Azospirillum sp. TSH100: one gene and its partner. The protein of the gene in region 1 binds, or shares a complex with, the protein of each later gene. Links are inferred from orthologs where the notes say so. Each region holds a gene or a part of one and is shown in the gene's direction. Other genes may lie near its edges.

What was found. Proteins that work in one complex are often made in the same cells at the same time.
Region 2: the proteins of E6C72_RS09275 (region 1) and sdhA are in contact, whole or in part, in a crystal structure (PDB 6C12), measured with the Escherichia coli proteins. The link is inferred for Azospirillum sp. TSH100 from one-to-one orthologs.

The regions. Positions count from the first base shown.
Region 1 is NZ_CP039634.1:1,954,449-1,957,788, reverse strand. The notes cover bases 135-3,119. They hold E6C72_RS09275 (succinate dehydrogenase assembly factor 2), read left to right. Parts: upstream 135-1,465; coding sequence 1,466-1,774; downstream 1,775-3,119. Other genes in these bases: mfd (transcription-repair coupling factor), read left to right, coding at 1,861-3,119; sugE (quaternary ammonium compound efflux SMR transporter SugE), read right to left, coding at 899-1,216; E6C72_RS09285 (glycine cleavage system protein R), read left to right, coding at 343-882; E6C72_RS09290 (immunity protein Tsi6 family protein), read left to right, coding at 135-223. Also shown: more of E6C72_RS09290, read left to right, coding at 1-134; more of mfd, read left to right, coding at 3,120-3,340. UniProt on the Escherichia coli protein: An FAD assembly protein, which accelerates covalent attachment of the cofactor into other proteins.
Region 2 is NZ_CP039634.1:776,197-779,529, reverse strand. What follows is about bases 172-3,149. They hold sdhA (succinate dehydrogenase flavoprotein subunit), read left to right. Parts: upstream 172-757; coding sequence 758-2,542; downstream 2,543-3,149. Other genes in these bases: E6C72_RS03700 (succinate dehydrogenase iron-sulfur subunit), read left to right, coding at 2,569-3,149; sdhD (succinate dehydrogenase, hydrophobic membrane anchor protein), read left to right, coding at 357-752; sdhC (succinate dehydrogenase, cytochrome b556 subunit), read left to right, coding at 172-345. Also shown: more of sdhC, read left to right, coding at 1-171; more of E6C72_RS03700, read left to right, coding at 3,150-3,333. UniProt on the Escherichia coli protein: Two distinct, membrane-bound, FAD-containing enzymes are responsible for the catalysis of fumarate and succinate interconversion; the fumarate reductase is used in anaerobic growth, and the succinate dehydrogenase is used in aerobic growth.

The DNA.
Region 1 (3,340 bases):
CGCGCTGGCAAGGCGGGAGCCGGAGAACAGCTGGCTGACCAGCATCCAGCGCCAGCTTGAGTATGTCGACGGCGCGGCACGGGACGGAGCCAAGCGCCTGGACCGCGCCGACGACCTGAATTTCGGCCTGCTCGCTTCCCACTACGTCGACGACATCGACCCGACGCTCGCGGCGGAGCTGCACGCCATCAGCGCCGCCACCCGCCAACTGTTTGGCGGCTGATCGGGAGGGTTGGCCGCCATTTTGTGCTGGCGTTCCCGGCACCCCGCTTCGATGATCGCCCATCCGGACGGCACGGCCGACCCCGTGCCCCGTGAACAAGATCAATACGGGAGATGTGCATGGCGACGGATTCGACTGCGGGCTTGGCCCTGGTTTCCACATTCTGCCCTGACCGGGTCGGGCTGGTTTCCGGCATCACCAGCCACCTGTTCGAGCAGGGCATCAACCTGCGCGACGCCACCTTCGCCTCGCTGGGCACCGGGGCCGAGTTTTCCGCCGTCTGTGAACTGCCTGCCGACCTGACCGTGGAGGATGTCCAGGCCAGCCTGTCGTCCCTGCCCGTCCTGGCCGGAGCCGAGGTGAAGGTCACCCGCTTCGCCTTCGATCCCCAGCCGGGTCCGCAGGCGATGGTCACCCACCGGATCGAGGTGTCGGGCGGCGACCAGCCCGGCCTTGTCGCACGCCTGTCGGAAATCTTCACCCAGTTCGACGCCAACATCGTCCGATTGGACGCGCAGACCCTGCCTGACCGGGCCGGGGAGCGCTACATCCTGCGCTTTTCGGTGTCGATCCCGGCGGAGCGGGCGGATGTCTGCCTGTCGGCGGTGGCGAACACCGCGGAGACCTTGGGGCTGACCTGCCGGACGGAGGCGCTGTGAGATTGAGGGCCTCCCCTCACCCATGCAGCACCTTCAGCCCGACGATCCCGCCGACGATCGCCGCGATGCACAGCAGCCGCAGCGCGCCGGCGGGTTCGCCGAACAGCATCATGCCCAGCAGGGCCGTGCCCACCGTGCCGATTCCGGTCCACACCGCATAAGCGGTCCCCAGCGGCAGGCTCTTCAGCGCAGCGCCCAGCAGCAGGATGCTCGCCAGCATCGCGGCGGCAGTCAGCATGCTCGGGATCAGGCGGGTGAAACCCTCGGTGTATTTCAGGCCGACAGCCCAACCAATTTCAAACACACCGGCGAAGAACAGCGTGACCCACGCCATGACGGTGCCTCCGTCTTGGAATGGCGGGGTCGTCCCCACCCGGTAACCCTCTTGCCGCTGGCGGGGTCGTCCCCACGGGCCAAGGGGCAGATAGGACCTCAACCACGTGGGGTCAAGACGGCGAAGAAAGACGGCGGGCAAGGCAGGCAGCCAAGGTTGCATCGCCGCGCCGGCCCGTGCAGGATGGGGTTCCTGAATGGTTCCCCCTTCGCCGCTGGTGGCGCTGGGGGCTTTCGACGTTGGACATCAATGACCGAAAACGGCACTCACCCGGCCCCCGAGAAGACCGAATCGCTCGAAAACCGGCGCAAGCGCTTGCGCTTCCGCTCCTGGCACCGCGGCACGCGGGAGATGGATCTGCTGATGGGAAGCTTCGCCGATGCCCATGTCGGCGATTTCGACCACGACATGCTCGACCGGTTCGAGACGCTGCTGGAGCTTGGCGATCCCGACCTCTACGACTGGATGTCTGGGCGCGAGCCGGTGCCGGCCGAGCATGACAATGACGTGATGCGCCTGTTGACGGCGTTCCGCTACACACCACGTCAAGGATCCTGACGGATCTGGTCAAAGGGCTCCCGATTAAGCCGGCCAAGACTCCCGACATTCTCCGCCTGTCCCCCGTATCTCCGAGGCATCTTCCTTTGGTCAGTTACGATCTCCAGCCCGGCCGCGCCGGCCGTCTCCTGATCGGCGGCGCGCCCGAGGGGCATGACGCCCGCATCCTGGCGGAGCTTGCGCAGAAGGCCGGCGGCTACGGCCTGCTGCATGTGGCGCTGGACGACACGCGCTGCGCCCTGCTGGCGGAGGCGCTGGCCTTCTTCGCACCGAGGCTGGAGGTGCTGACCTTCCCGGCCTGGGACTGCCTGCCCTATGACCGGGTATCGCCGAACGGCGGCATCGTCGCCCGGCGCATCGACACGCTGACCCGGCTGATCGCAAGACGCGATGCGGCGGCCAACCGCGACGGGCTGGCGCCGCTGATCGTGCTGACCACGGTCAACGCCGTGGTGCAGAAGGTGCCACCGCGCAGCGCCTTCAAGAACGCAGTGTTCTCGGCCAAGATTCGCGACCGCATCGACCTGGAGAAGCTGCAACGCTACCTCGCCGGCAACGGCTACACCCGTGCCCAGACAGTGCGGGAACCGGGCGAGTTCGCCGTGCGCGGCGGCATCATCGACCTGTTCCCGCCGGGGACGGAGGAGCCGCTGCGCCTCGACCTGTTCGGCGACGAGCTGGAGGGCGTGCGCGCCTTCGATCCGATGACCCAGCGAACCACCGACAAACGCGACAGCGTCGAGCTGAAGCCGATGTCGGAGGTCTTCCTCGACGAGACCGGGATCGCCCGCTTCCGCTCCGGCTATCGCGAGCTGTTCGGGGCGGTGACCGACGACGACCCGCTCTATGAAGCGATTTCCGCCGGGCGGAGCTATGGCGGGATGGAGCATTGGCTGCCGCTGTTCCATGAGAGCATGGACACGGTGCTGGACTATCTGCCGCGCGGCATCGTCAGCCTGGACCATCAGGCCAGCGAGGCGCGCGACGCCCGCATCGCCCAGGTGGTCGACTTCCACGCCTCGCGCGACGGCATGATGACCATCGAGAAGCGGGCCGGTTCGCCGGTCTACAAGCCGGTGCCGGTCGCCTCGATGTTCCTCGACGCCACCGGCTGGGATGCGCTGCTGGCGGAGCGCGCGGTGGCACAACTCCAGATTTTCTCCACGCCACCCGGCATCAAGGGCACGGTGGATGCCGGCGGCAAGCGCGGCCACGATTTCGCCGAGGAGCGCAACCGCCCCGACGTGAATGTCTTCGACGCGGTGAAGGATCATATCCGCGCGCTGCGCGCCGACGGGCGGCGCGTGCTGATCGCCGGCTATTCCGCCGGATCGCGCGACCGCCTGTCCAACGTGCTGGCCGACCATGGTATCCCCGGCCTGGAGCCGGCGGAGAACATGGATGACGTCCGCCGCTTCGACCGCGGCGTGATCGGCACCATCGTGCTGGGGATGGAGCATGGCTTCACCTCCGCCGACCTCGCCGTCATCACCGAACAGGACATCCTCGGCGACCGTCTGGTCCGCCCGGCCAAGAAGAAGCGCAAGGCCGCCAACTTCATCGCCG
Region 2 (3,333 bases), 1.2 Mb from region 1 along the record:
TACAAACTCCCGTTGACCGCAGTCATGTCCATCACGCACCGCATCACGGGCGTGGGGCTGGCTGTGGGCACGCTTCTGCTGGTCTGGTGGCTGGTCGCCGCCGCCGCCGGTCCGGAGGCGTTCGCGCGCGCGCAGGGCTTCATCGGCTCCTTCTTCGGCCTGCTCCTGATGTTCGGCTGGTCGGCGGCGCTGTACTACCACCTGTGCAACGGCATCCGCCATCTGGTCTGGGACGCCGGCAAGTCGTTCGAGCTGACCGATGCCGACCGCAACAACAAGGTCGTCCTCGGCGCGACGGCGGTGCTGACCGTGCTGACCTGGATCGTCGGCCTGGCCGTGTGGTGAGGAGATAAGACATGGCGTCCAATAGCAAGACCCTCCGCTCGCCGCTGCAGGTCGCGCGCGGTCTGGGTTCCGCCAAGCATGGCACCGAACACTGGTGGTCGCAGCGCCTGACCGCGATCGCGCTCGTCCCGCTGACCGTCTGGTTCGTCTTCGGCGTCATCCGCCATCTCGGTGCCGATCACGCCGCCTTCGTCGCCTGGATGAAGTCGCCCTTCTCGGCCGTGATGATGATCCTCACCGCCGTGGTCACCTTCCACCACGCCCAGTCCGGGCTTCAGGTGGTGATCGAGGACTACGTGCATGCCGAATGGCAGAAGATGGCGCTGATCATCGGCGTCAAGTTCCTGTCCTTCGCCCTGGCGGCAGCCTGCGTGCTGGCCGTCGTGAAGATCTTCATCGGAGCCTGACGACCATGGCGACCGCCTACAACATCATCGACCACACCTATGACGTCGTCGTCGTCGGCGCCGGCGGCGCCGGTCTGCGCGCCACCTTCGGCATGGCCGAAAAGGGCCTGAAGACCGCCTGCATCACCAAGGTGTTCCCGACCCGCTCCCACACCGTGGCGGCGCAGGGCGGCATCTCGGCGGCGCTCGGCAACATGGGCGAGGACGACTGGCGCTACCACATGTACGACACCGTGAAGGGGTCGGACTGGCTGGGCGACCAGGACGCCATCGAATACATGTGCCGCGAGGCCATCCCGGCGATCATCGAGCTGGAGCACTACGGCGTGCCCTTCTCGCGCACGCCGGAAGGCAAGATCTACCAGCGCGCCTTCGGCGGCATGACCGCGCAGTACGGCAAGACCCAGGCCTACCGCACCTGCGCCGCCGCCGACCGCACCGGCCACGCCATCCTGCACACCCTCTACCAGCAGTCGCTGAAGCATGAGGCGGAGTTCTTCGTCGAATACTTCGCGCTGGACCTCATCATGGAGGACGGCGTCTGCAAGGGCGTGCTGGCCTGGAACCTGGACGACGGCACGCTGCACCGCTTCCGCGGCCAGTTGGTGGTGCTGGCGACCGGCGGTTACGGCCGCGCCTATTTCTCGGCGACCTCGGCCCACACCTGCACCGGCGACGGTGGCGGCATGGTCCTGCGCGCCGGCCTGCCGCTCCAGGACATGGAGTTCGTGCAGTTCCACCCGACCGGCATCTACGGCTCCGGCTGCCTCATCACCGAGGGCGTGCGCGGCGAGGGCGGCTACCTGACCAACTCCAACGGCGAGCGCTTCATGGAGCGCTATGCCCCGTCGGCCAAGGATCTGGCGTCGCGCGACGTCGTGTCCCGCTCGATGACCATCGAGATCCGCGAGGGCCGCGGCGTGGGTGAGCACAAGGACCACATCCACCTGCATCTGGAGCATCTGCCGCCGGAGATCATCCACCAGCGCCTGCCCGGCATCGCCGAGACGGCCAAGATCTTCGCCGGCGTGGACGTGACCAAGGAGCCGATCCCGGTTCTGCCGACCGTCCACTACAACATGGGCGGCATCCCGACCAACGTTCACTGCGAGGTTCTGTCACCGACCGCGGAGAACCCGGACCAGGTGGTCCCGGGCCTGATGGCGATCGGCGAGGCCGCCTGCGTGTCGGTCCACGGTGCCAACCGCCTGGGCTCCAACTCGCTGCTCGATCTGGTGGTGTTCGGCCGTGCGGCCGCCATCCGCGCCGCCGAGATCGTCCAGCCGGGCAAGGCCCCGTCGGTCAAGCCGGATGCTTGCGACAAGGCGCTGGAGCGGTTCGACCGCATCCGCAACGCCAAGGGCTCGATCAAGTCGGCCGACCTCCGGCTGGAGATGCAGCGGACGATGCAGAACAACTGCGCCGTCTTCCGCACCGGCGAGGTCCTGGACGAGGGCGTGAAGAAGATCGACGCGGTCTATGCCAAGAAGGGCGAGATCGCCATTTCCGACCGCTCGCTGGTCTGGAACTCCGATCTGGTCGAGGCGCTGGAGCTGGACAACCTGCTGGGCCAGGCGGTCGCCACCCTGCATTCCGCCCAGAACCGTCCGGAAAGCCGCGGCGCCCATGCCCGTGAGGACTATCCGAACCGCGACGATGAAGGCTGGATGAAGCACACCGTCATCTGGGTCGCGGACAATGGCGAGACGAAGATCGATTACCGCCCGGTCCACATGTACACGCTGACCGATGAGGTCGAGGTCTTCCCGCCGAAGGCCCGTGTGTACTAAGGCCCGCCGGATAAAGGAAATCAGCCATGGTTGAATTCAACCTGCCAGCCAACTCCAAGGTCGGTGTCGGCAAGACCGTCAACGTCGCGAACGGCGCCAAGCGGGCCAAGACCTTCAAGATCTACCGCTGGAACCCGGACGACGGCCAGAACCCGCGCGTCGACTCCTATGTGGTCGACCTCGACAAGTTCGGGCCGATGATCCTCGACGCGATCATCTACATCAAGAACCAGGTCGACAGCACGCTGACCTTCCGGCGCTCCTGCCGCGAGGGCATCTGCGGATCGTGCGCGATGAACATCGACGGCACGAACACGCTGGCCTGCCTGAAGGCGATCGAGGACGTGCCGGGCGACGTCAAGATCTATCCGCTGCCGCACATGCCGGTGGTGAAGGATCTGGTCCCCGACCTGAAGCACATCTATGCCCAGCTCGCCTCGATCAAGCCGTGGCTGCAGTCGCAGTCGCCGGCCCCGAGCCGTGAGCGGCTGCAGTCGCCGGAGGACCGCGCCAAGCTGGACGGCCTCTACGAATGCATCCTGTGCTTCTGCTGCTCGACCTCCTGCCCCAGCTACTGGTGGAACGGCGACCGCTACCTCGGCCCGTCGATCCTGCTCCAGGCCTATCGCTGGATCGCCGACAGCCGCGACGAGATGACGGGCGAGCGCCTCGACAACCTCGAGGATCCGTTCCGCCTCTACCGCTGCCACACCATCATGAACTGCACCAAGGCGTGCCCGAAGGGTCTGAACCCCGCCAAGGCCATCGCCGAGATCAAGAAGCTGATGGTT